Regions from separate parts of the Lysinibacillus sp. NPDC093197 genome, predicted to be linked through region 3. Evidence: predicted binding sites of a transcription regulator. Region 3 holds the regulator's gene; each other region holds the start of a gene.

Region 1 (7,641 bases), on a different contig from region 3:
GCCACTCGTTGAGCAAATGTTTCAATATCGTTTTTCGGTATCAGAGGATTTAAATGGTCATTCTCTTGGCAATTTAATGTTAACGGCATTAACCGATATTACCGGAGATTTTAGCCATGCTATTAGCGAAATGGGAAAAGTTTTAAAAGTACATGGCCGAGTAATTCCAGCGGCTAATAAAAAAATTACTTTAAATGCCGAATTAGAAGATGGGGTAGTCATTGAAGGGGAGTCGAAAATTCCAACTGCTGGAAAGCGCATTAACCGCGTTTTTTTAGTGCCTGACAATGTGCAACCGCTACCGGAGGCAATACGAGCCATTAATCGAGCTGACTATATTTTAATAGGACCTGGAAGCTTATATACGAGTATTATTCCTAATTTGCTAGTAAAAGAAATTGGAGAAGCTGTAGTAAGAGCCAAGGGACGAAAAATTTATGTATGTAATTTAATGACCCAAAAAGGTGAAACGATTTCATATACAGCAGGTGACCATGTTGAAGCTATTCACAAGCATGTTGGAAATTCTTTTATTGATGCTATTTTAGTAAATGATGAACAGCTTCCGCACCCCGTTAAAGAGCTGTATAAAGAAGAATGTGCGGAGCCCGTAACATTTGATGTTGGTAAGCTGGAAAGTATGGGATTAGAGGTTATTAAACGTGATATTGCAACCATTCGACCAGATGGGACAGTTCGCCATAATTCTGCAAATGTAGCACAATGGCTTGTGGATTATGCAAAAATCTTACCGAAAAAGTAAGGAAGCCTACAATAGAGTCCTAAAGAATGCTTGTTGTATATGGTAAGATGAACATATACATAGAAATAAAGGTCGAAAGGAGGGCGTAATATGTCATTTGCTTCAGAAACGAAAAAAGAGCTGACGCAAGTAGAAGCGGACGATTATTGTATGAAAGCAGAAGTATCTGCTTTAATTCGTATGAATGGTTCATTATCTTTTGCTAACAAGCAACTTAGTTTAGACGTGCAGACTGAAAATGCTGCAATCGCTAGAAGGCTTTACACAATTATGAAGAAGTTGTACCCCTATAACGTCGAGCTACTTGTACGTAAAAAAATGCGTTTGAAAAAGAACAACGTTTATATATGTCGTGTGCGAGAAGGGGCGCGTGAGTTACTCATTGATTTAGCGATAATTTCGGATGATTTCCAATTCAATCACACGATTTCTAAAGAGCTTATTAAAAAGAGTGGCCATAAAAGAGCTTACTTACGTGGAGCATTTTTAGCAGGTGGCTCGGTAAATAACCCAGAAACGTCTGCCTATCACTTAGAAATTTATTCTTTGTATAAAGAACACGGTGAAGCATTAATGGATTTGATGAATGAATTTGAGTTGAATGCAAAAACAATTGAACGAAAGAAGGGCTTTGTGACATACTTAAAAGAAGCGGAAAAGATTTCCGATTTTTTAAACATTGTCGGAGCTCATCAAGCAATGATGAAATTTGAAGATGTTCGTATATTACGCGATATGCGAAATAGTGTTAATCGTATTGTAAACTGCGAAACAGCAAACTTGAATAAAACGATAGGCGCTGCACTACGCCAGGTAGAAAATATTCGCTTTATCGAAAATTCAGTAGGGCTGGATCAGCTGCCTGAAAAGCTTCGTGAAATTGCACGCTTACGTGTGGAATATCAAGATGTAACGTTAAAAGAACTTGGTGAAATGGTATCAAGTGGAACGGTTAGTAAATCAGGAGTTAACCATCGATTGCGTAAAATAGACGAAATAGCAGATGCATTAAGAAGAGGTGAAAAAATAGGCGGTTAAGCTTTCATACAAAAGACAGAAAGCTAGTGCAATCGCTTATTGTTCTTCTACTGCTAAGTGCGGTAATATAAAACTAATAGATGAACGGTAGTGAAGGAGAGAATTGCGAATGACTGAGAAAACAGTCCAGGTAAAATTAAAATTAGGACTACAAGCTAGACAAGCGGCGTTATTTGTACAGGAAGCAAATCGTTTTAGTGCTGATATTTTTCTTGAAAAAGACGAGAAAAAAGTAAATGCCAAATCCATTATGGGTGTAATGAGCTTAGCTATTGCTAAAGGTACAAAGGTTGTTTTAAGCAGTGAAGGTAGCGATGCAGAGCAAGCGGTTACATCATTAGCTGCTATTATTGAAAAAGAAGACTAAGCAAAGACATGCTTAGCATATTAAAAACAAAAAACCTCTAAGTCCACGTGACTTAGAGGTTTTTGATCTGCTGTCGTTGATTTCCGCTACGGGTGGATGTTTTCCTAGGACACACCGTAAGCCACAACCCTCGTTAGCACGCGAATTGTTGCGTCTTACATTGCGTGTATTCCCAAAGGAGTCTAAGTAAATTTTCCCTTGGCAAGCTATTGGCTAGCATGGAAATTGTTTGAGAATTGTTTGCGTGCCTGGCACCTATAAAAAAACCGCTAAGTCGCATGGACTTAACGGTTTTTTCTAATTAGCGTTCGTTACGTACAAAAATATGGTCGATTAAGCCGTATTCTTTTGCGCGTTCAGCTGTCATGAAGTTATCACGGTCAGTATCTCTTGAGATGACTTCTAGTGGCTGACCAGTACGCTCAGATAAAATACCATTTAATTTTTCACGAAGGAATAAAATGCGTTTTGCAGCAATTTCAATTTCAGTCGCTTGACCTTGTGCACCACCAAGTGGTTGGTGAATCATTACTTCTGCATTTGGTAATGCATAGCGCTTACCAGGTTCACCAGCAGCAAGTAGGAAAGCACCCATTGATGCAGCCATACCAATACAAATTGTTTGTACTTTTGGCTTGATGAATTGCATTGTATCGTAGATTGCCATACCAGCTGTAATAGAACCACCTGGTGAGTTAATGTAAAGAGAAATGTCTTTATCCGGATCTTCTGCTTCTAAAAATAGAAGCTGCGCAACGATTGAGTTTGCAACGTTGTCATCAATTGCACTTCCTAATAGGATAATACGGTCTTTTAGTAGTCGTGAATAAATGTCATAAGCACGTTCACCACGACTTGTTTGTTCAATAACTGTAGGAATTAAATTCATGTTAAATCCTCCTTAAAAAGCTAAATTCGAATACTTTTACTGAAATCATCCATTATATTTCAGTTGTAACCTTATCATACACATTATAGTCAGGGAAGGTCAAATATTAACGCTGATATTAAGAAATTAAATCCATAATAAAAATTAATATTTATAGTTGAATTATGGGCAATACGTTTGTATAATAGAAAGGTCGTAAGTTAAAGTACAGTACACTATTTTGTAGGTATGCTTCTACAATGAGGATTATCTACACGATGCTTTACCGTAAAGCCTAAGAGTGAGTACTTTTTTTTTATGTTCAATTGCCCTCGTGGTGTAATGGATAACACGTAAGATTCCGGTTCTTGCACTGGGGGTTCGATTCCCTCCGAGGGCGCCATTTACTGATTTATTGATTTACTTTTATAGCTCGATTCTCCTATTAAGTAGCTTAGCAGCCTTCTTAGTGGAGAAAGAGAGGAATATGGTGGAAATCTGTCCCGTAGGCATTATTCCCATATTTATTCCTTTCTAAACCATCAAAAGCAAGAACTCCAAAAAGTTTTTTAGTGAACATACTGATCGTGAGGCTAGCATGCTAGCCCAAAAGAAGAATCCTATCTGAGGGGATTCTTTTTTTGTGGCCAAAAATATCTAAATTTAGCATAAAAATCATCTTAGAATTGCATAAGTATACATTTTAAGACATAGATATTGTTTTTATTACATAATTTCTCTCCGTTCTGTATAGTAAAATTCATTATTATGAAAAAATAATCACTTTTATGCGAAATCGTATTGTATATCAACTCTATTGACACTATAATTGACCTAATAGTCTAACATTTCCGAATTGATAAAAATGAATTAGTCGGAAAATATTAATCGTTTAGGGGGAAAAATTATGAAAAAACGTTTTTGGACGTTATTGATGATTGTAGCAGCATTTACGCTTGTGCTAGTTGGCTGTGGTGCAAAAGATGATGCATCATCTGGTGACGCAGGTTCTGGTGGCGGCGGCAAGGATAAAGTTTATAAGGTAGGTACAGAGGCTACTTTTGCACCATTTGAATCGATTGACGATAAAGGGAATATTGTAGGATTAGATGTCGATATTTTGCAAGCGATTGCAGACGAAATGGGCATTAAAGTGGAATGGGAAAACATTGGTTGGGAGCCTGTATTCCAAACAATTAAAAATGGTGAAACAGACATCGGTGCATCGGGTATTACTATTAATGAAGAACGTAAGGCTTCATTTGATTTTACAGAGCCATATTATGAATCTCAATTATTAATCGTAGTTAAAGAGGATTCGGATATTACTTCATTAGCAGATTTAAAAGATAAAAAGATTTCAGTACAAATAAATGCAACTGGTCATATGGCTGCAAAAAAATTACAAGGTGATGCAAGCACAAACATTATGGCATTCGAAAGCCAACCTGTTGCTATTCAAGAAATGTTAAACGGTAACGTTGATGCAACAATTGGCGATAATGCAGTTATTTATGAATATATTAAAGCTAACCCAAAAGCAAAACTTAAAGTAATTGAAGATGATGCATTTGAAAAAGAATACTACGGCTTTATGGTGAAAAAAGGCAATACGGAATTATTAAACCTATTAAATGAAGGTCTACAAAAAATTAAAGACAATGGTAAATTAAAAGAAATTACTGGTAAGGACTTTAAGTAATGGATGATGCCGTTAGCCTAATCATGCTAGCGGCACATTTGATTTATTAGCGTATTTAGTAGAGAAATTGATAGGGAAAGTAGGGGTTCTAATGGACATCTTTGATTTACGCTGGGACATAGTTTGGAACTACCGTGATATGTTTATCCGTGGTATTGGTATAACAATCATCTTAACGCTCAGTGGTTATTTTGGTGGTATTATTTTAGGCTTACTGTTAGGTTTAGGGAAAGTATCTAAAAATAAGTTTATTTACTGGCCATGTAAACTATATGTAGATTTATTCCGTGGAACACCAATGCTAGTGCAAATTTTATTAATTCATTTAGCGGTTATCCCAACGATTTTTGGCCATTCATTAGGATATATGGTGTCAGGTATTACCGCACTAGTATTAAACTGTGCAGCCTATAATGCAGAAATATTCCGTGCGGGTATTCAAAGCATTGATAAAGGACAAATGGAAGCAGCGCGTTCGCTTGGCCTAACACACAATCAAGCGATGAAAAAAGTTATTTTACCACAGGCTTTTAGACGTATGATTCCACCGCTTGGTAATGAATTTATTGCATTATTAAAAGACTCTTCTTTAGTAACGGTTATTGCAGCGCCAGATATTTTATATGCAAGTAAAGTTGTGGCAGGTGCGAGCTTCCGTTTCTGGGAACCGTATATTGTAGCTGCATTACTATACTTGGTTTTAACATATGTTGTAACAAAAGTAGTAGCATTTATTGAAAAACGATTCAGCAATAGCTATGTCCCTCGTAAAGCGGAAGGGAGAGAAGCAAGATGATTAGAATTGAAAACTTACACAAATACTTTGGAAAATTAGAAGTGCTAAAGGGCATCGATTATGAAATACATGAAAAGCAAGTTGTCTGTGTAATTGGACCATCAGGATCAGGGAAAAGTACTTTTTTACGTTGCATTAATATGCTAGAAGAGGTGACGGATGGAGCAATTTATATAGAGAATGTGAAGGTAAATGGACCAAAAACGAATATAAATGCTATACGAGCAGAGGTCGGTATGGTATTCCAACAATTTAATTTGTTCCCTCACATGAATGTAATTGATAATGTAACAATGGCTCCAATGCAAATTCGAAAAATGAATCGTACGGATGCAGAGAAACTTGGCCATGAGCTACTGCAAAAAGTCGGTCTAGATAGTAAAGCTTACAACTATCCTGAGCAGCTTTCAGGTGGACAACAACAACGCGTAGCGATTGCAAGAGCATTAGCGATGAAACCTAAAGCTATTTTATTTGATGAACCAACTTCAGCACTTGATCCAGAAATGGTGAAAGAAGTTTTAGATGTTATGAAAAATCTAGCATCTGAAGGTATGACAATGATTGTAGTGACACATGAAATGGGCTTTGCACGAGAAGTAGGAGATCGTGTTGTGTTTATGGATGGTGGCTATATTGTAGAAGAAGGGACACCAGAAGACATCTTTGGCAACCCGAAAAATGAGCGTACAAAAGCCTTTTTAGGAAAAGTTCTATAATGAAAATGGAAAAACCATTCAAAGCGAAAGCGATGAATGGTTTTTTGGCATTTAATGGAGGGGATTTGTAGTGGTTGCATAGGCATCAAGCATTGCACGCATATCTTGTTGCGTGTATTGTGGCACTTGATAATAGCCATGCTTATTTTGGTAAATAGATACTTCGTATGCCATCTCGATACAGTTGGGAATACTATCAGCAACAACACGGCGAACAACTGGATTTGTTGTTTCTGTCGCTGCTGCAGTCATACATTTAGCTGAACCTTTATGTGCACCAAGTAAGAAGCCAGAAATAACTTCATCATTTATCTCACTTGCATTTTGCATTGGCTTTTTCGGCTGAGAGGGCTTAATGCCATATTGGAAGTTGTTCCCTGTCTGCATTTCATAGCGACCAGTTGGAACGGAAGGATCATGCCCTGTTTTAAATGATTCCACAATCGTATTGTACATACCGAGCGTGAAATTATATTGATTATCCAAAATGCTAAGTAGTTCTGGATCTTTTACTTGCGGACGTAAAATAATGGATAGGTTTAGTCCAGCGATTATTTCGCCAATTGTTTCATGCATGTCCATAACTTCGTGGCCACCATGATTTAGGCTTTGTTGTTGGTTAGGTGTTGTTGCATCATTTGATTCATTATAAAAAGATTGTGACAAAAAAAACGCCTCCTGAATTGTATAGTTTGTTGCAGTTTTTAGTATGTCTTGTTAGTCCTGTTTCATACGATATAAATCCGTTTGCATATATTTAGCATAGTGATGTTTTTTTGTAACACATTAGAGGTATAAGAAAAGAAAGTTAAGGGAGGATATAAAATTGAAAAAAGTACTTGGACCTGTGGGAATAATCATCATTGTTTTAGCTGTATTAGCTTTACTATTTATTCCAAAATATAATGGCCTTGTGACGGCGGAGGAAAATGTTGATTCGAAGTGGGCTCAAGTCGAAAATCAACTACAACGCCGCTATGATCTAATTCCGAATTTAGTGGAATCTGTAAAAGGATATGCTAATCATGAGCAAGAAGTCATTGCCAGCATTACAGAGGCTCGTGCACAGATGGGGAACGCACAAACACCAGAGGAACAAGCGAGTGCCAATGATGCATTAAACGGTGCACTTAGTCGATTGCTTGTAGTCGTAGAAAATTATCCGAATTTAAAAGCCGATGCAAATTTCCGTCAATTAATGGATGAACTTGCAGGGACTGAAAATCGATTAGCAGTAGCACGTGAAGATTATAATAATGAAGTACAAGGCTTTAATAAAAAAGTAAAACGCTTCCCTGGTAATATTATCGCAGGTATGTTTGGCTTCGAACAAAAGGAATACTTTAAGGCAGCAGCCGGAGCTGAAAAAGCACCTGCAGTTGATTTTA
Region 2 (7,641 bases), on a different contig from region 3:
GAACGGCTTCTTGAACGATTAAGCCGTGACCTAAAGAGGCACATTTTGAATCGATAATTGCTAGCTTTAGTGTAGGGTACTGCTCAATTACTTGGTTGCGTATCATTAAAGCTGTACTATACGTACCTGACAATTCAGATGAAAAGGCGATATAAATGCCTTGCTCACCGCTTTTTGCAAGCTCTTCAAAATGTTTTAAAAAGAGTTCTGGTGAAACTTGTGAAGTTTTTGGATGTGCACCTTGTCGGATAGCGTCGTAAACTTCTTTAGAATCAATTGATATGACATCATCATATTCGTTGTTATTTACTTGTACACGTAACGGAAGTAGAATGACATCATTCTCTTCGTAGTAAGACTTCGGCAAATCACATCCACTATCAGTAAAAATTTTCATCATCTTAACCTCCTAAAAAACTGTATTTATTAGTAATGCTTACTTCTCCCTATTTTTAAATGGCTGAAAAAAGGGGAATTACTACTTAACTATCATAATTTTAAGCGCTCAATAAGTATTTTAGCAATGCCATCTTCATTATTCGTCGTTGTAATTTCATTGGCTATGTTTTTTAAGCTAGTGATGCCGTTACCCATAGCGACGCCAATACCGGCATAATCAATCATTTCTAAATCATTGTCCTCGTCACCAAAGGCGATAATACGCTCACGCGGAATACCTAAATCTTTAGCTACATGTGAAATACCGACAGCTTTATTTAAGCCACGACGGACAATTTCAATAATATGTAGCGGTGCACCCCAACGACGATGCTCTATAACTTCCGCATGAACTGCTTGTAAATGGTCTCGAATAATCATGGAGTTAGTTTCGTTAGCTTGAATTAGGAGACTTGTTGGATTAACTAATAGGTTTGTCGAAATATCACCTAACGTAATTTTTGGGTTACCCATGTTAAAAATATTTAGTATGCGATCATCCTCTGTATGCACATAAATGTCATCCTTCACTTCAGCTATAATATTTTCATATTCATAGCTATTAACAGAATCAACAACCTCTCGTACAACGTTTAAGTCAATCGGTGTATGCATTGTTTGCCAAGCAGCATTTTTAGGATGGTGGACATAAGCGCCATTAAAATTCACAATAGGTGTTGTTAAACCAAGCTCATGATAGTAAATATCACTTGCACGATAAGGACGACCTGTGGCAATCATAACCTGATGCCCTTGTTCCTTAGCCTGCAATAATGTTTGTTTTGTTTTTAAAGAAATTTGTTGTTGGTCCGTTAATAACGTACCATCTAAATCTAAAACGATTAAATGCGGTTTCATTGCTTGTTGCCCCTTTCCTATATGTTTGAATAGTATCTCTTTGTAATCCATACGTCAAAATTTTGTCACATTGAAAAAAGTTTGCTAACATAAAAAAGGTTAGACAAAAGTTGGGAGTGACAAGAATGTTAGTAAAGAATGAAATTTGGGGACATATTCCTTTGTTACATATATCGACAGATAATATGAATGAAAATACCCCGGTAGTAATTTTCTTACACGGTTTTATGAGTGCAAAAGAACATAACTTACATTATGCATACCAGTTAGTAAATAAAGGGGTGCGTGTCCTATTACCAGATGCAAAACTTCATGGTGATCGCAGCGAAGGATTAACAGAGACTCAAATGAATTTACATTTTTGGGATATCGTCTTAAATTCTATTCATGAAGTAGAGCAATTATATAAAGAATTAAAGAATAAGCAATTAATAGCTAACAATAAAATTGGTGTAGCGGGCACTTCAATGGGTGCAATCGTCACATCTGGCTGTTTAAAACGTTATAATTGGATTCAAACGGCAGCAATATGTATGGGAGGCCCTGGTTTTATTAAATTAGGTGCCTATCAATTGCAACAAATGGCGAAAAACGGTGTGAAATTTCCGATGTCAGAGCAAGAAGTACAAAAAACGAATGAACTTCTCGCAAAGTATGATATCAGTTTAACACCAGAACAATTCGCTGGACGCCCTGTATTCTTTTGGCATGGTGAGCATGATAAAACCGTACCTTTTAATGATACGTATAACTTTTATTTAACATTACGTGCATACTACGATGAAAATCCGAGCAACTTAAAATTTATTACAGATAAACATGCTGGTCATACTGTAACACGTGAAGGTATGTTGGCGGCAACCGATTGGCTTGCACAGCATTTGGCATAATAAGAAGCATCTGCTATGATTAAGTTAACACTGTGACGAAAGGAGAAATACAGATGGATCAAGATATGAAAGACAGCATGTTAAGTGCATTAGAAAACGTAATCGACCCTGAGCTTGGTATTGATATCGTCAACTTAGGTTTAGTATATGATGTAGATTTAGATGACGAGGGGTTAGCAACAGTTACAATGACATTAACTTCAATGGGCTGCCCAATGGGACCGGTTATTGTCGATCAAGTAAATACAGCTATGAGTGAACTACCAGAGGTGAAAAGTACAAATGTAAATATTGTATGGAACCCACCTTGGTCAAAAGATAAAATGTCTCGCTATGCGAAAATGGCATTAGGTGTCCGCTAATAGATTGACTTCTAACAATATGAATAAAAAATCCCTGCTTGCACATAACTGTAAGCGGGGATTTAATATTTATTTTGCTTTAGCAGAAGTCCTCCGCTTTTATAAGTAGGGAAGACATGCCAAAGATGCACTGCATTCACTGAGAATTAAAATTATTGCTTAATTAATCGTTAATGAAACCTACGCATGTCTCAAATATGTCACGCCGTTGTTGATATATTAGTCAATACGGCAAATTTGCAATGGGCAGTTTTCACAGGCAATTTCATTTTTTAAATATTGTAAATTAAGAATAGTAATATAGCCTTTTTCGAAGGATAGAATGTGATGTTTTTTAAGATCGTTCAACATTCGGTTAATCATTTCTCTACTTGTAGCACATAAATTCGCAATTTCTGAATTTGTTAATGGAAAGTCGATAAAAATTGCCTCATTTTCTAATGGCTTCCCATACGTATTTGAAAGGCGAATTAGCGTAGAAAATAAAGCACCTTTTTTACCATTTAACACTAAATCACGTAGACGGCTTTGATATTTTAAATTTTCTGTTTGCAACCATTTCATATACTCTACCATTAAATGTGGCTGCTCCACTAATAGATGCTCTAATGATTTACGACTTAAAACATACAACGTTGAAGGTTCTAAAACTTTAGCTGTCATCGAAAAATAAGTGAGGTTACAAAATAATGAGCCTTCACCAATTATACTATCAGGACCGCAAATTCGAATTGTTAATTCCTTTCCATTTTCGGTTTCCTGGCTAATCGAAATAGCCCCTGTTTTAATATAATAAATTTCTTTAGCTCGTTCCCCTTCTAAGAAAATTTTACTATCTTTATTCACTTTAATAAAAACGCCATTATTTTTAAAAAGTGCATGCATTTTCTCTTGAATATTATCCATTAGTACCATATATCAAACACATCTCTTTCTTTTTGTAATAAAAATTACCTGTATTACAAAAGGATGACGATAATCATTTCGATATACTAAAACAACGAAACATACCACTATTATAACGTAATTTTCCATTTTTCAGTAAAATATTTTTGAGCTTTTTTTTTGCTACGATTTGTCGATTGTTGTAAAATAAAGTTAGTCAAAAAAGGTCAAACTTTTAATGAAATCAGAATAAGGGTAAAGATATAAAAAAAGAAGAGAGAAGAGGAGTGCTACAATGCAATTTCAACAAACTGATGATAAAAAACCATTAGAGCAATTTGGTCGTAACTTAGTTGAAGAAGTAAAAAACGGCAAAATGGACCCTGTAATTGGACGTGATGAAGAAATTCGCAATGTGATTCGAATTTTAACGCGTAAAACGAAAAATAACCCGGTCTTAATCGGTGAACCAGGAGTAGGTAAAACAGCCATTGTAGAAGGGTTGGCACAACGTATTGTGAAAGGTGATGTTCCAGAAGGATTAAAAGAGTGCGTATTGTACGAGCTTGATATGAGTGCATTAATAGCTGGTGCAAGTTATCGTGGTCAATTTGAAGAACGATTAAAAGGCGTACTAAAAGAGGTAAAAGAATCTGAAGGGCGCATTATTTTATTTATCGATGAAATCCATACAATTGTTGGTGCTGGTAAAACAGACGGAGCAATGGATGCTGGAAATATGTTGAAGCCTATGCTTGCGCGTGGGGAACTCCACTGTATAGGCGCTACTACGCTAGACGAATACCGTATGTATATTGAAAAAGATCCAGCTTTAGAACGCCGCTTCCAACAAGTGCTTGTTCGTGAACCATCTATTGAAGATACCGTTTCTATTTTGCGTGGTTTAAAAGAACGCTTTGAACTGCATCATGCAGTACGTATTCATGATCGGGCTATTGTAGCTGCTGCAGAGCTTTCAAATCGCTATATTACAGAGCGTTTTTTACCAGATAAAGCGATTGATTTAATTGATGAGGCATGTGCGATGATACGAACAGAAATCGATTCGATGCCGCAAGAACTAGATGCGGTGACTCGTCGTATAATGCAGTTAGAAATTGAAGAACAAGCATTGCGTAAAGAAAAAGATGAAGCTAGTAAAAAACGTCTTGAGCAATTACAAGAAGAGTTAAAAAAGCTTAAAGATTCATCAGAAGGGATGCGAAAACAATGGGAAGCAGAGAAAGAAGCATTGCAAGGCATCCAGAAAAAACGTGAATCACTTGATAAATATCGTCGAGATTTAGACGAAGCGGAAAGTAAATATGATTTAAATAAAGCTGCTGAATTACGACATGGCAAAATTCCTGCGCTTGAAAAAGAGATTCAAGAGATGGAGCAACATCTAGAAAATGGTAGTGAGACACGTATTTTGCGTGAAGAAGTCACATCTGACGAAATTGCATCAATTGTATCTCGTTGGACAGGTATCCCTGTAACAAAGTTAGTTGAAGGTGAACGTGAAAAATTACTGCGTTTAAAAGATACGTTACATGAACGGGTTGTAGGACAGGATAATGCTGTTCAGCTTGTTACAGAAGCAGTATGGCGTGCCCGAGCAGGTATTAAAGATCCACATCGCCCAATTGGTAGCTTTTTATTTTTAGGGCCAACAGGTGTAGGTAAAACTGAGCTTGCTAAGGCACTTGCTGCACAGTTGTTTGATTCCGAGGAGCATTTTATTCGAATTGATATGAGTGAGTATATGGAGAAACATAGCGTATCACGTCTCGTTGGTGCACCTCCAGGCTATATCGGCTATGAAGAGGGGGGACAATTAACTGAAGCGGTTCGTCGTAATCCGTATTCTGTCGTATTACTCGATGAAATTGAAAAGGCTCATCCTGATGTAGCGAACATATTATTGCAAATTTTAGATGATGGGCGCATTACAGATAGTCAGGGACGAATGGTGAACTTTACAAATACCGTAATTATTTTAACATCGAATATAGGCTCTAGCTATTTAATGGAAGCACAAGAAGATGATGCTGGAGTTGAGGATTTAGTAATGGCAGCGCTGCGTCAGCACTTTAAGCCAGAACTTTTAAACCGAGTGGACGATATTATTATGTTCCATGCGTTATCTGAAGAACATTTCACTGCGATTGCTTGGAAATATGTTGAGCAACTTGTAAAACGTGTAGCTGAGCAGGAAATTACATTAGATGTGGCTCAAGAAGTAATAGATTGGGTTGTTGAACAAGGAGCAGATCCGCAGTTTGGGGCACGTCCATTAAAACGCTTTGTACAACGTTATATTGAAACAGCAGTTGCCAAGGAATTATTGCGTGGCGAAGTACTACCAGGAGAGACTTTGCATATTAAAATGCAAAATGGTCAGTGTGTAGTCGAAAAATAATAAATAGAAAAAAACCTGTTTCGCATTAGGCGAGACAGGTTTTTTTTATGATATTGATTAATGGTGGTCTGCGGCTTCTGGAGTTGGCTCATTTGGAATGATTGCGCCAATAACAAAAATAAGTACAGAGAATACCAATGAAAGGATCGCACCAGTTTGGAAATCAAATGGTACTCCGATTACAGCACTTACTACGTAGTTTAACATTGAAACTAGTAAGAATGACCATATGAACGTTACGATATATTGCATTTAATTCACCTCAACCGAACTTTTTTATTACATATACATTATCATATCATAACATAAGTCGAAAAAAAAAGAACCTTTTATCAAAAAGTGGCGCATACAGAGCGGTGATTTATGGCAATTTTGTAACAACATTTTAGCTTGTCGGTAGAAGAGAATTATTTAAGCGGCGATAGAACAAGTTCTATCGGCGATAACAGAAGTTTTACCGGCGATTAAGAGACTTCAATCGGCGATAGTAGTACTTTTACCAGCGATTGAACGACTACTATCTGGTATACTTAATTTAATTCACCTTGCACCATTCCTTCATTATGAGTTATAATTATGACCAGTTACTAATAATTGATAGTAAGAAAGCAGAGGGGTTGCTATATGAACGCAGGTATTATAGGTTTAGGCAGATACGTTCCTGAAAAGGTCGTTACGAATTTTGACTTAGAAAAAATTATGGACACTTCGGATGAATGGATTCGAACTCGTACAGGAATTGAAGAACGTCATTTCGCTGCAGATAATCAGGAAACTTCAGATTTAGCAGTAGCAGCTGCGAAAGATGCTATTGCAAAAGCAGGTATTACACCTGAAGAAATAGGATTAATACTTGTAGCAACTGTAACACAAGATCAAACATTTCCAAGTGTAGCATGTATGGTTCAGGAGCAAATTGGCGCTGTAAATGCAGCAGCGATGGACCAAGCAGCAGCTTGCGCAGGATTTATATATAGCTTAGTGACAGCAAAACAATTTGTAGAATCAAGCGCTTATAAATATGTCTTAGTAGTAGGTGTTGAAAAGCTGTCAAAAGTCATTGATTGGGAAGATCGCAATACGGCTGTTTTATTTGGTGATGGAGCAAGTGCTGCCATTGTCGGTCCTGTATCAGAAGGTAGAGGGATTTTATCATTTGAGCTTGGAGCAGACGGCACGGGCGGTAAGCATCTTTATTTAACGCAGCAAGAGACAATTGCGATGAACGGTCGTGAAGTATTTAAGTTTGCTGTACGTCAAATGGGTGAATCAGCAGTTAATGTATTAGACAAAGCTGGTTTAACAAAAGAAGATGTTGACTTTTTAATTCCACATCAAGCAAATATTCGAATTATGGAATCGGCACGTGAACGATTAGCATTACCAGCAGAAAAAATGTCAAAAACGATTCACAAATATGGCAATACATCAGCAGCTTCTATTGGTATTTCTTTAGTAGAAGAGCTTGAAGCAGGTAAAATAAAAGATGATGATTTATTAGTACTTGTCGGTTTTGGCGGTGGCTTAACATGGGGTGCCGTTGCAATGAGATGGGGAAAATAACATAGAAAATTGCTTGAGAGGAGTAAGACAATGAGTAAACGACGAGTAGTAATTACAGGAATTGGCGCTGTTACACCACTAGGGAATAGCATCGAAGAAACATGGGCAAACATCAAGGCTGGTAAATCAGGCGTTGGTGAATTAACGCGCTTAAATAAAGATCTATTCGCTGCCAAAATCGCTGCTGAAATAAAAGACTTTGATATTGAAAAGTATATTGAAC
Region 3 (7,641 bases):
TACATAATCGATTACAACTTGGTTTCCTTTTTCTACATTGCCTTTAAGCAGTTCTTCCGATAGACGGTCTTCCACTTGTTTTTGCAATGCACGACGGAGTGGACGAGCACCATATTGAGGATCATAGCCTTCCTCTGCAATTTTATTTAGTGCAGCATCGGTTAACTCTAACGTAATATCCTGTTCCTGTAGACGTTTGGTTAAGGAATTAGCCATCATTGAAACGATTTCTTTTAAGTGTTCTTTTTCTAGTGAGTGGAACACAATCATTTCATCAATACGGTTTAAAAATTCTGGACGGAATGCTTTTTTCAATTCTTCTAGCATTGTACCCTTCATATCTTTATGCTTCGACTCCGAGTTTCCTAAGCTGAAGCCAAGATTTTTTTGATACTTTAACGCGTCCGCGCCAACGTTAGAAGTCATAATGACAACCGTATTGCGGAAATCAACGACACGTCCTTTAGAATCAGTTAAACGACCATCTTCAAGTACTTGAAGTAAAATATTGAAAACATCTGGGTGAGCTTTTTCAATTTCATCAAGTAGCACAACGGAATACGGTTTGCGTCGCACTTTTTCTGTAAGCTGACCACCATCATCAAAGCCTACATATCCCGGAGGCGAGCCCACTAAACGTGAAGTCGAATGTTTCTCCATATATTCTGACATGTCAACGCGAATCATCGCATCTTCATCACCGAACATTACTTCTGCAAGTGCTCTTGCAAGTTCTGTCTTCCCGACCCCTGTAGGACCAAGGAAAATAAATGAACCTATTGGACGTTTCGGATCTTTTAAACCAGCTCTTGCACGTCGAATCGCACGAGAAATTGCCTCAACAGCCTCACCTTGCCCAACAACTCGTTTATGCAATTCTTCCTCAAGTTGTAATAGTTTAGATGATTCTTCATGTGCAATTTTTGCTACAGGGATTCCCGTCCACATAGAAACTACAGCTGCCACATCGTCTACCGTTACTTTCGATTCGGCTTTACCTTGTTCTTCTTTCCATGTTTTACGCGTTGTTTCAATTTCGTCTTTTAGCTTTTGCTCTGTATCCCTTAAAGACGCTGCCTTTTCAAATTCTTGACCAGATACAGCCGCATTTTTCTCAGAACGAACATTTTCAAGTTTATCTTCCAGTGCCTTTAAATTTGGTGGCACTGCGAATGAACGTAAGCGTACTTTTGAACCAGCTTCATCGATTAAGTCGATTGCTTTATCAGGCAAGAAGCGGTCTGAAATATAACGATCACCCATTTTTGCCGCTGCCTCAATCGCCTCATCTGTAATTTTCACACGGTGATGCGCCTCATAACGATCACGCAAGCCGTGAATAATTTGAATAGCTTCTTCAACAGTTGGCTCATCGACTTGAATCGGTTGGAAACGACGCTCTAAAGCTGCATCTTTTTCAATGTATTTGCGGTACTCATCTAATGTTGTAGCACCAATACATTGTAATTCACCACGTGCCAATGATGGTTTTAAAATGTTTGAAGCATCAATTGCACCTTCTGCCCCACCTGCACCGATTAGCGTGTGCAATTCATCAATGAATAAGATGACATTGCCCGCTTGACGAATTTCATCCATTACCTTTTTCAAACGATCCTCAAATTCACCACGGTATTTAGTGCCGGCAACAACCGTTCCCATATCAAGCGTCATTACACGTTTATCACGCAAAATTTCTGGCACTTCATTGTTAATGATTTGTTGCGCTAAGCCTTCAGCAATCGCTGTTTTACCTACCCCTGGTTCACCAATAAGCACAGGGTTATTTTTCGTACGACGTGATAGCACTTCAATAACACGTGTAATTTCTTTACTACGTCCAATAACAGGGTCTAACGAACCTTCACGAGCAATTTGTGTTAAATCGCGCGCTAAGCTATCTAATGTAGGCGTATTTGCAGCCTGTGTCGCTTGTTGTCCAGATTGTGCATTGTCGTTATTACCTAATAACAATAATACTTGCTGACGAGCTTTATTTAAGCCCACACCAGCATTGTTTAATACACGAGCAGCTACCCCTTCGCCTTCACGAATAAGCGCTAATAGTAAATGTTCTGTGCCAATATAGGAATGGCCTAATTTACGCGACTCATCAACCGATAATTCAATTACTTTTTTCGCACGAGGCGTGTAGTGCACGATTGGTCCAACATCCTCTGTTCCTTTACCGACTAGCTCTTCAATACCTGCTTCAATCATTTGAGGGCTAATATCAATGGCTTCTAATGCTTTCGCAGCTATACCACCGCCTTCACGAATAAGCCCTAAAAGAATATGCTCTGTTCCTATTGATTCGTGCTTCCAACGAATTGCCTCTTCCTGTGCAAGCTGTAATACTTTTTGTGCGCGTTGTGTAAAACGATTAAACATCATATGAATCCTCTCCTTTTCCCCCTATAATAGGCTTACTCTTAGTTTCTAGAAATAATGCCTCTCGCAACATTTTTGCTCGTGCTCTGTCTCGCTCAGCAGGCGGTAAAACCTCTCCTGCATAGTGCTGTAAAAAACCTGGTTGCATGCTGACAACGCATTCGTTTAAAGATGTTGCTTTAATATTATCAATCAACTGCAAATCCACTCCTAAACGTACATTTGATATGCAAGTAGCAGCTTCTTCACTCGTTAAAATTCGAGCATGTGTTAATGTCCCTAAAGCTCTGTATACACGATCTTCTAAAGCAAGTTCCGCCTTTTCCATTAGCTTGCTTCTTGCTTGTCGTTCTTTTTGAATTATTTTTTCTGCAACACTTTGGATGTCTGCTAAAATGTCTTCTTCTGTTTTTCCTAGTGTAATTTGATTTGATACTTGATAAATATTCCCTAAATTTTCACTACCTTCACCGTATATACCCCTAACGGTCATCCCTAAACGAGTCATTGCATTGATGATTTGATTCATCTGACCTGTCAGTGTAAGCGCGGGAAGGTGCATCATAACAGAAGCACGTAATCCAGTACCAATATTGGTTGGACAACTTGTTAAATATCCAAAAGTATCACGAAACGCATATGGCAAGGCTCCTTCTAAGGCTCGATCAATCTTATTTGCTTGCTCGTAGGCCTTCTGAAGTTGAAAACTCGCCGTCATACATTGAATGCGTAAATGGTCTTCTTCGTTCACCATAATGCAAATAGATTCATCCTCAGACAACAACATAGCGCCGACTTGCTCTTTTTTTGCAAGCTGTGGACTAATCAAATGCTTTTCAACTAAAATTTGTCGTTGTAACGATGTTAAATCTTTTATAGAAAAATAAGAATATCTTTCTTGAAGCTTGGAACTGTCCTGTATTGCGTGGGTGACAGCCTGCTCTACCTGTAATGCTTCGTTTTCCGAGAAAACTAAAGGGAAACGAAAACCATCTAAGTTCCTCGCAAGGCGGATGCGTGTACTAATGACGATATCTGAATAATCATCCTCCATATCCATCCAGGCAGGTGTAGCACGCTCTAAAAACGATTCAATCATCATGACACATCACCACCTTCGAATTGTAGCTGTTGCTCAAGATTTTTTGCCTCGTCACGAAGCTTCGCCGCTTCCTCAAATTGCTCCTCGTCCACTGCAGCCTTCATGCGTTTTCGAATATCTTCAATTTGCTTTTTAATGACAAAAACATTGTTTTGAGCACCAGGCATTTTACCTATATGCTGTGGTCCTGCTTGAATACGATTAAACAGCTTTGGCAAATGCTCGCTAAACGTGTCATAACAACTAGGGCAACCAAATTTACCCTCTTTTAAAAATCGCTTATACGTAAATCCACATTGTGGACATGTTTGTTGCTGAGGTGGCGCTTGCTGTTTTTCACCGACTTTTTGCCATGTAGGTGAGCCAAACCAGTTGGATAATAATTGTTGAATCGATACAGGCTCTTGTTTAAACTCTGCATGGAACGGATGGAACTGTGATGCACAGACATCGCAATAATGGTGTTCCACCTTCTGCCCATTTTGTACTTGTGTCACAGTTACTGTCGCATTGCGCTGCTTGCAATGTTCGCAAATCATTTCCATCACCTCTTTATTTTTGCTTTTCATATTTAATGGTTGTTAACATCGCTCGCAAAATTTTTGCACGAATGCTATCCCGTAAAGGTAGTTGTAAATCTAAAGTCGAACGATCAACCGCTGCTAACATTAATTTCGCTTCTCGCTTCGAAATTACCTGCTCATCAATCAAACGATATACAACACCCTCCGCAACCGTTTGCGAGGCTCCCCCTTCAATTTGCAAGAGCACATCATCTATCAAATCAATTTGTGAGTTTGCACGGACACGCAAAATACGAATGTATCCACCGCCACCCCGTTTACTTTCAACAAGGTAACCCCGCTCAGCTGTAAATCTTGTATTGATCACATAATTTATTTGTGAGGGCACACATTGAAATTTATCAGCAATTTCACTACGTTTAATTTCAATATGCCCTTCTCCACCTAATTCAAGTACTTGCTTTAAGTAGCCTTCTATGATGTCTGAAATATTACGCACTTTAGGAATACACCTCGCTTACCTCACTGACTTTGACTATCTTTGACTATCTTTGAGTATATTATACAAAACGCTTGAAAATAATTGCAATTATTTCGCACAATGATTTGTGTAAAGCGCATTGTTTAACAGATTGTCTTCAAAAAAACAGACGGCAGGGACATATTAACTTAATCATGATGTACTTTTATATCTGTGTAAAAAAGGGAGTTGGCGATTAAAAAAGGCTTGTCCCTAATAATTAAAATTGATTTTGCCTATAATGTACCCTTTTTGCTTATAGAAAAAACGCAAGCATATGCACATAGCATATACTTGCGTCATTAAAAATTATACCCAGCGTCCAACTATCGGGTAACGCCAAGGTTCCTCTGAAAATGCCTTCACGATTCCGATAATAGGTACGATGTAAACCATAGCGATGAAAATTAGTAAGAACGGTAAACCGATTAATACAAAAGATAGGATACTAGCAATTACAATCAATATGCCCATCACGATTTGGAACAATAAAGCTTGCACCGAAACACTTTTCACTTCTTCATCTGAACTAATTAGGAAAAATAAAATCGGCACTAAAAATGGCGCAAAAAACGCGCTGGCATGTATGATTACCTTAGACCATTTTGTTTCCATATATATCAACCTTCCTTTATGGTATGTCATTATTATTAATACTCCTATTTACGGAACTATACGCTAAATAGTTTCAAATGCTGCGTAAATTTTTAAAATTTTTTTGAAAGGTATGTGATACTAGATGGAATTTAATAGCACACTTGCTAACGAATATGAAAAAGGCATCCGACGTACATTACCAAGTTACGATGCCATGCTGCGTTTAACGAAAGCTTTTTATCAATCCGCACTACAAGAAAAAGCTAGATTTTTAGTTGTTGGCTCTGGTAGTGGCAATGAAATTATACAGTTAGCTGAGCAAAGACCCGATTGGTCATTTGTCGGTATAGATCCTTCTGAAGCGATGTTGGAAATTGCAGAAAACCGTCTTCAATCATTATCAAATGATATTTCTTTACTACAAGGTACAATACTAACTGCTGCGGTGCCTGCTACGAACTTTGATGCGGCTAGCTGTATACTAGTACTCCATTTTATTGAATCATATGAGGAGAAACTTGCTACATTAAAAGGAATTGCACAACGCTTAAAATCAGGTGCACCATTCGTCCTTGTTTCTAAATACGGTCAACTGAACTCAACTGAAACAGAGCTGCAATTTGAACTATGGCGCGCGTATTGGCAACAGCATACAAAACTTTCAGCATCGGAATTAGCTAGTATGGAGCAATCTATCCGCTCACTTTCATTTATGCGTGAGGAGGCGATAGTGACACTCTTACAACAGGCAGGTTTTTCACAGCCTTCGAGGTTTTTTGCAACGACACTATTCGGCGGTTGGATATGCTATAAAGAGTAACTTTTATCCGTATAATATAGTAGTGTACTATAAGTTCATGAGGTAATGATCTTCCGTTGATTGTCTCCTCTTCCTTCTCTGCTTTAGGAGCGAGACTTCGTGCTTACTTAATACGAGATAAACAGATTTGAGGTGAATGCCATGATTCGCACGATGGCTATGACGAAAGATCAACAATTAATAAAGGACTTCCCACTTGAAGACATAAAGCAAAACGATTATGAGTGGTATTGGGTAGATTTTAATTGCCCAACTGTAGAAGAGGAGCTTTTGCTCGATACATTTTTTCATTTCCATCCACTTGCAATCGAAGACTGCTTAATGCGTTTACAGCGACCAAAACTCGATTTTTATGATGATTATCATTTCTTCGTTATTCATAAATTGAATGAAGTAACATTAATTGCTGAGGAATTAAATATTTTTGTTTCCGATCATTTTATTGTTACATTCCACAAAAATGAAGCGGCCGAAATTGAAAAGGTACAGAAGCTTTTAGAAGAGCAACCGAAATATTGGGAACGAGGCACTGTTTTTCTGACCTATCAAACAATCGATAAAATAGTCGATAGTTATTTCCCACTTGTTTATAAAATTGAGGATCATTTAAATGCACTTGAAGATGAGCTGACCTATCAAAGTAATGTGAATGCAATGCAAATTGTTTTTGAATTCCGTAGTGATTTGCTCCATTTACGGCGTACAATTTTACCAATGCGCGACCTATTGTACCGAATACTTAGTTCCTATCGCTTTGCCCTTAAAAAATCGGAAAGAGCCTACTTCGGTGATATTCACGATCATTTAGCAAAGCTTACAGAAATGGTCGAATCTAATCGTGAGCTTACAGCAGATATGCGCGATAGCTATATGGCCATGAGCTCTAGCCGTATGAACGGCATTATGATGATGTTGACGATTGTCTCCACCATTTTTATACCCTTAACGTTTATTGCGGGTGTTTACGGCATGAACTTCGATAATATGCCCGAACTTCATGGACGGTACAGCTACTTTATCGTGCTTGGCATCATGCTCTTGCTTGCACTATCTATGCTAGCATTTTTTAAATCTAAAGGCTGGTTCAAACTATTTAAACCATAAGTGTGTTGAACCGTCCTAAAACTCACTTACAAAAAAATCCGCGCACACTTCTGAGGAGAAATAGGGCATGAGTATTAGCTAAATGCATTGGCAAAAAGCCCTACTCATACTTTGCCCACAGAAGGCAGTCGCGGATTTTTAACTTATAAAAAATTAGGGACATAGATGTCTCCAAAATTATTTAATATGGACCTCGATCATCCACTTTATTTTCACCTTGTTGCGGGAATAAAAAGTATGCTAGCACGCCCGATACTATCGTTGCACAAATTGTTATCAATAGTTGGTTTAGGTCGGGTACATCTGCATAATATTTGGTTAACATATAAACAGATCCAATTGCTACAATTACCATCACAGGAATTACAAACTTAAAACGTTTCTTCTCCATGTAATACCTCCTCAATACTATTTTTCTCTCACATGCATTTATTTGTAAATCCAAACAGTTCGTATTTTACATGTTTCCTAAATGAAATTCAAATTGCGCTATTTCTACAAAAAATTAGTATGTAGCAGGTAATCCGACAAACGTCAGCCTTATAAATAAAAAAATAATAAAAAAATATAGAAATATCGGAAA

What was found. Region 3 encodes CtsR, which represses protease genes until heat stress. Its sites were predicted from a motif close to ATGGTCAATAAAGGTCAAACA; they were not measured.
Region 1: the regulator CtsR is predicted to act here: its motif matches at 3,143-3,163, upstream of clpP (ATP-dependent Clp endopeptidase proteolytic subunit ClpP).
Region 2: the regulator CtsR is predicted to act here: its motif matches at 3,647-3,667, upstream of ACIP9G_RS18180 (ATP-dependent Clp protease ATP-binding subunit).

The regions. Positions count from the first base shown of each region.
Region 1 covers NZ_JBIVOH010000004.1:231,263-238,903, reverse strand. The annotation lists gene ACIP9G_RS13450 (gluconeogenesis factor YvcK family protein) at 1-763, shown strand, start outside; gene whiA (DNA-binding protein WhiA) at 854-1,801, shown strand; gene ACIP9G_RS13440 (HPr family phosphocarrier protein) at 1,911-2,168, shown strand; gene clpP (ATP-dependent Clp endopeptidase proteolytic subunit ClpP) at 2,470-3,057, opposite strand; tRNA gene ACIP9G_RS13430 (tRNA-Arg) at 3,365-3,439, shown strand; gene ACIP9G_RS13425 (basic amino acid ABC transporter substrate-binding protein) at 3,944-4,738, shown strand; gene ACIP9G_RS13420 (amino acid ABC transporter permease) at 4,830-5,534, shown strand; gene ACIP9G_RS13415 (amino acid ABC transporter ATP-binding protein) at 5,531-6,253, shown strand; gene ACIP9G_RS13410 (spore coat protein) at 6,305-6,919, opposite strand; gene ACIP9G_RS13405 (LemA family protein) at 7,080-7,641, shown strand, end outside.
Region 2 covers NZ_JBIVOH010000008.1:37,950-45,590, forward strand. The annotation lists gene ACIP9G_RS18155 (DegV family protein) at 1-397, opposite strand, end outside; gene ACIP9G_RS18160 (Cof-type HAD-IIB family hydrolase) at 490-1,296, opposite strand; gene ACIP9G_RS18165 (prolyl oligopeptidase family serine peptidase) at 1,422-2,186, shown strand; gene ACIP9G_RS18170 (metal-sulfur cluster assembly factor) at 2,240-2,548, shown strand; gene ACIP9G_RS18175 (Crp/Fnr family transcriptional regulator) at 2,768-3,463, opposite strand; gene ACIP9G_RS18180 (ATP-dependent Clp protease ATP-binding subunit) at 3,729-5,855, shown strand; gene ACIP9G_RS18185 (YjzD family protein) at 5,913-6,107, opposite strand; gene ACIP9G_RS18190 (beta-ketoacyl-ACP synthase III) at 6,480-7,418, shown strand; gene fabF (beta-ketoacyl-ACP synthase II) at 7,449-7,641, shown strand, end outside.
Region 3 covers NZ_JBIVOH010000007.1:163,324-170,964, reverse strand. The annotation lists gene ACIP9G_RS17630 (ATP-dependent Clp protease ATP-binding subunit) at 1-2,394, opposite strand, end outside; gene mcsB (protein-arginine kinase McsB) at 2,384-3,493, opposite strand; gene ACIP9G_RS17620 (UvrB/UvrC motif-containing protein) at 3,490-4,032, opposite strand; gene ACIP9G_RS17615 (CtsR family transcriptional regulator) at 4,046-4,516, opposite strand; gene ACIP9G_RS17610 (magnetosome magnetite crystal formation protein family) at 4,847-5,152, opposite strand; gene ACIP9G_RS17605 (class I SAM-dependent methyltransferase) at 5,277-5,954, shown strand; gene corA (magnesium/cobalt transporter CorA) at 6,096-7,058, shown strand; gene ACIP9G_RS17595 (hypothetical protein) at 7,240-7,449, opposite strand.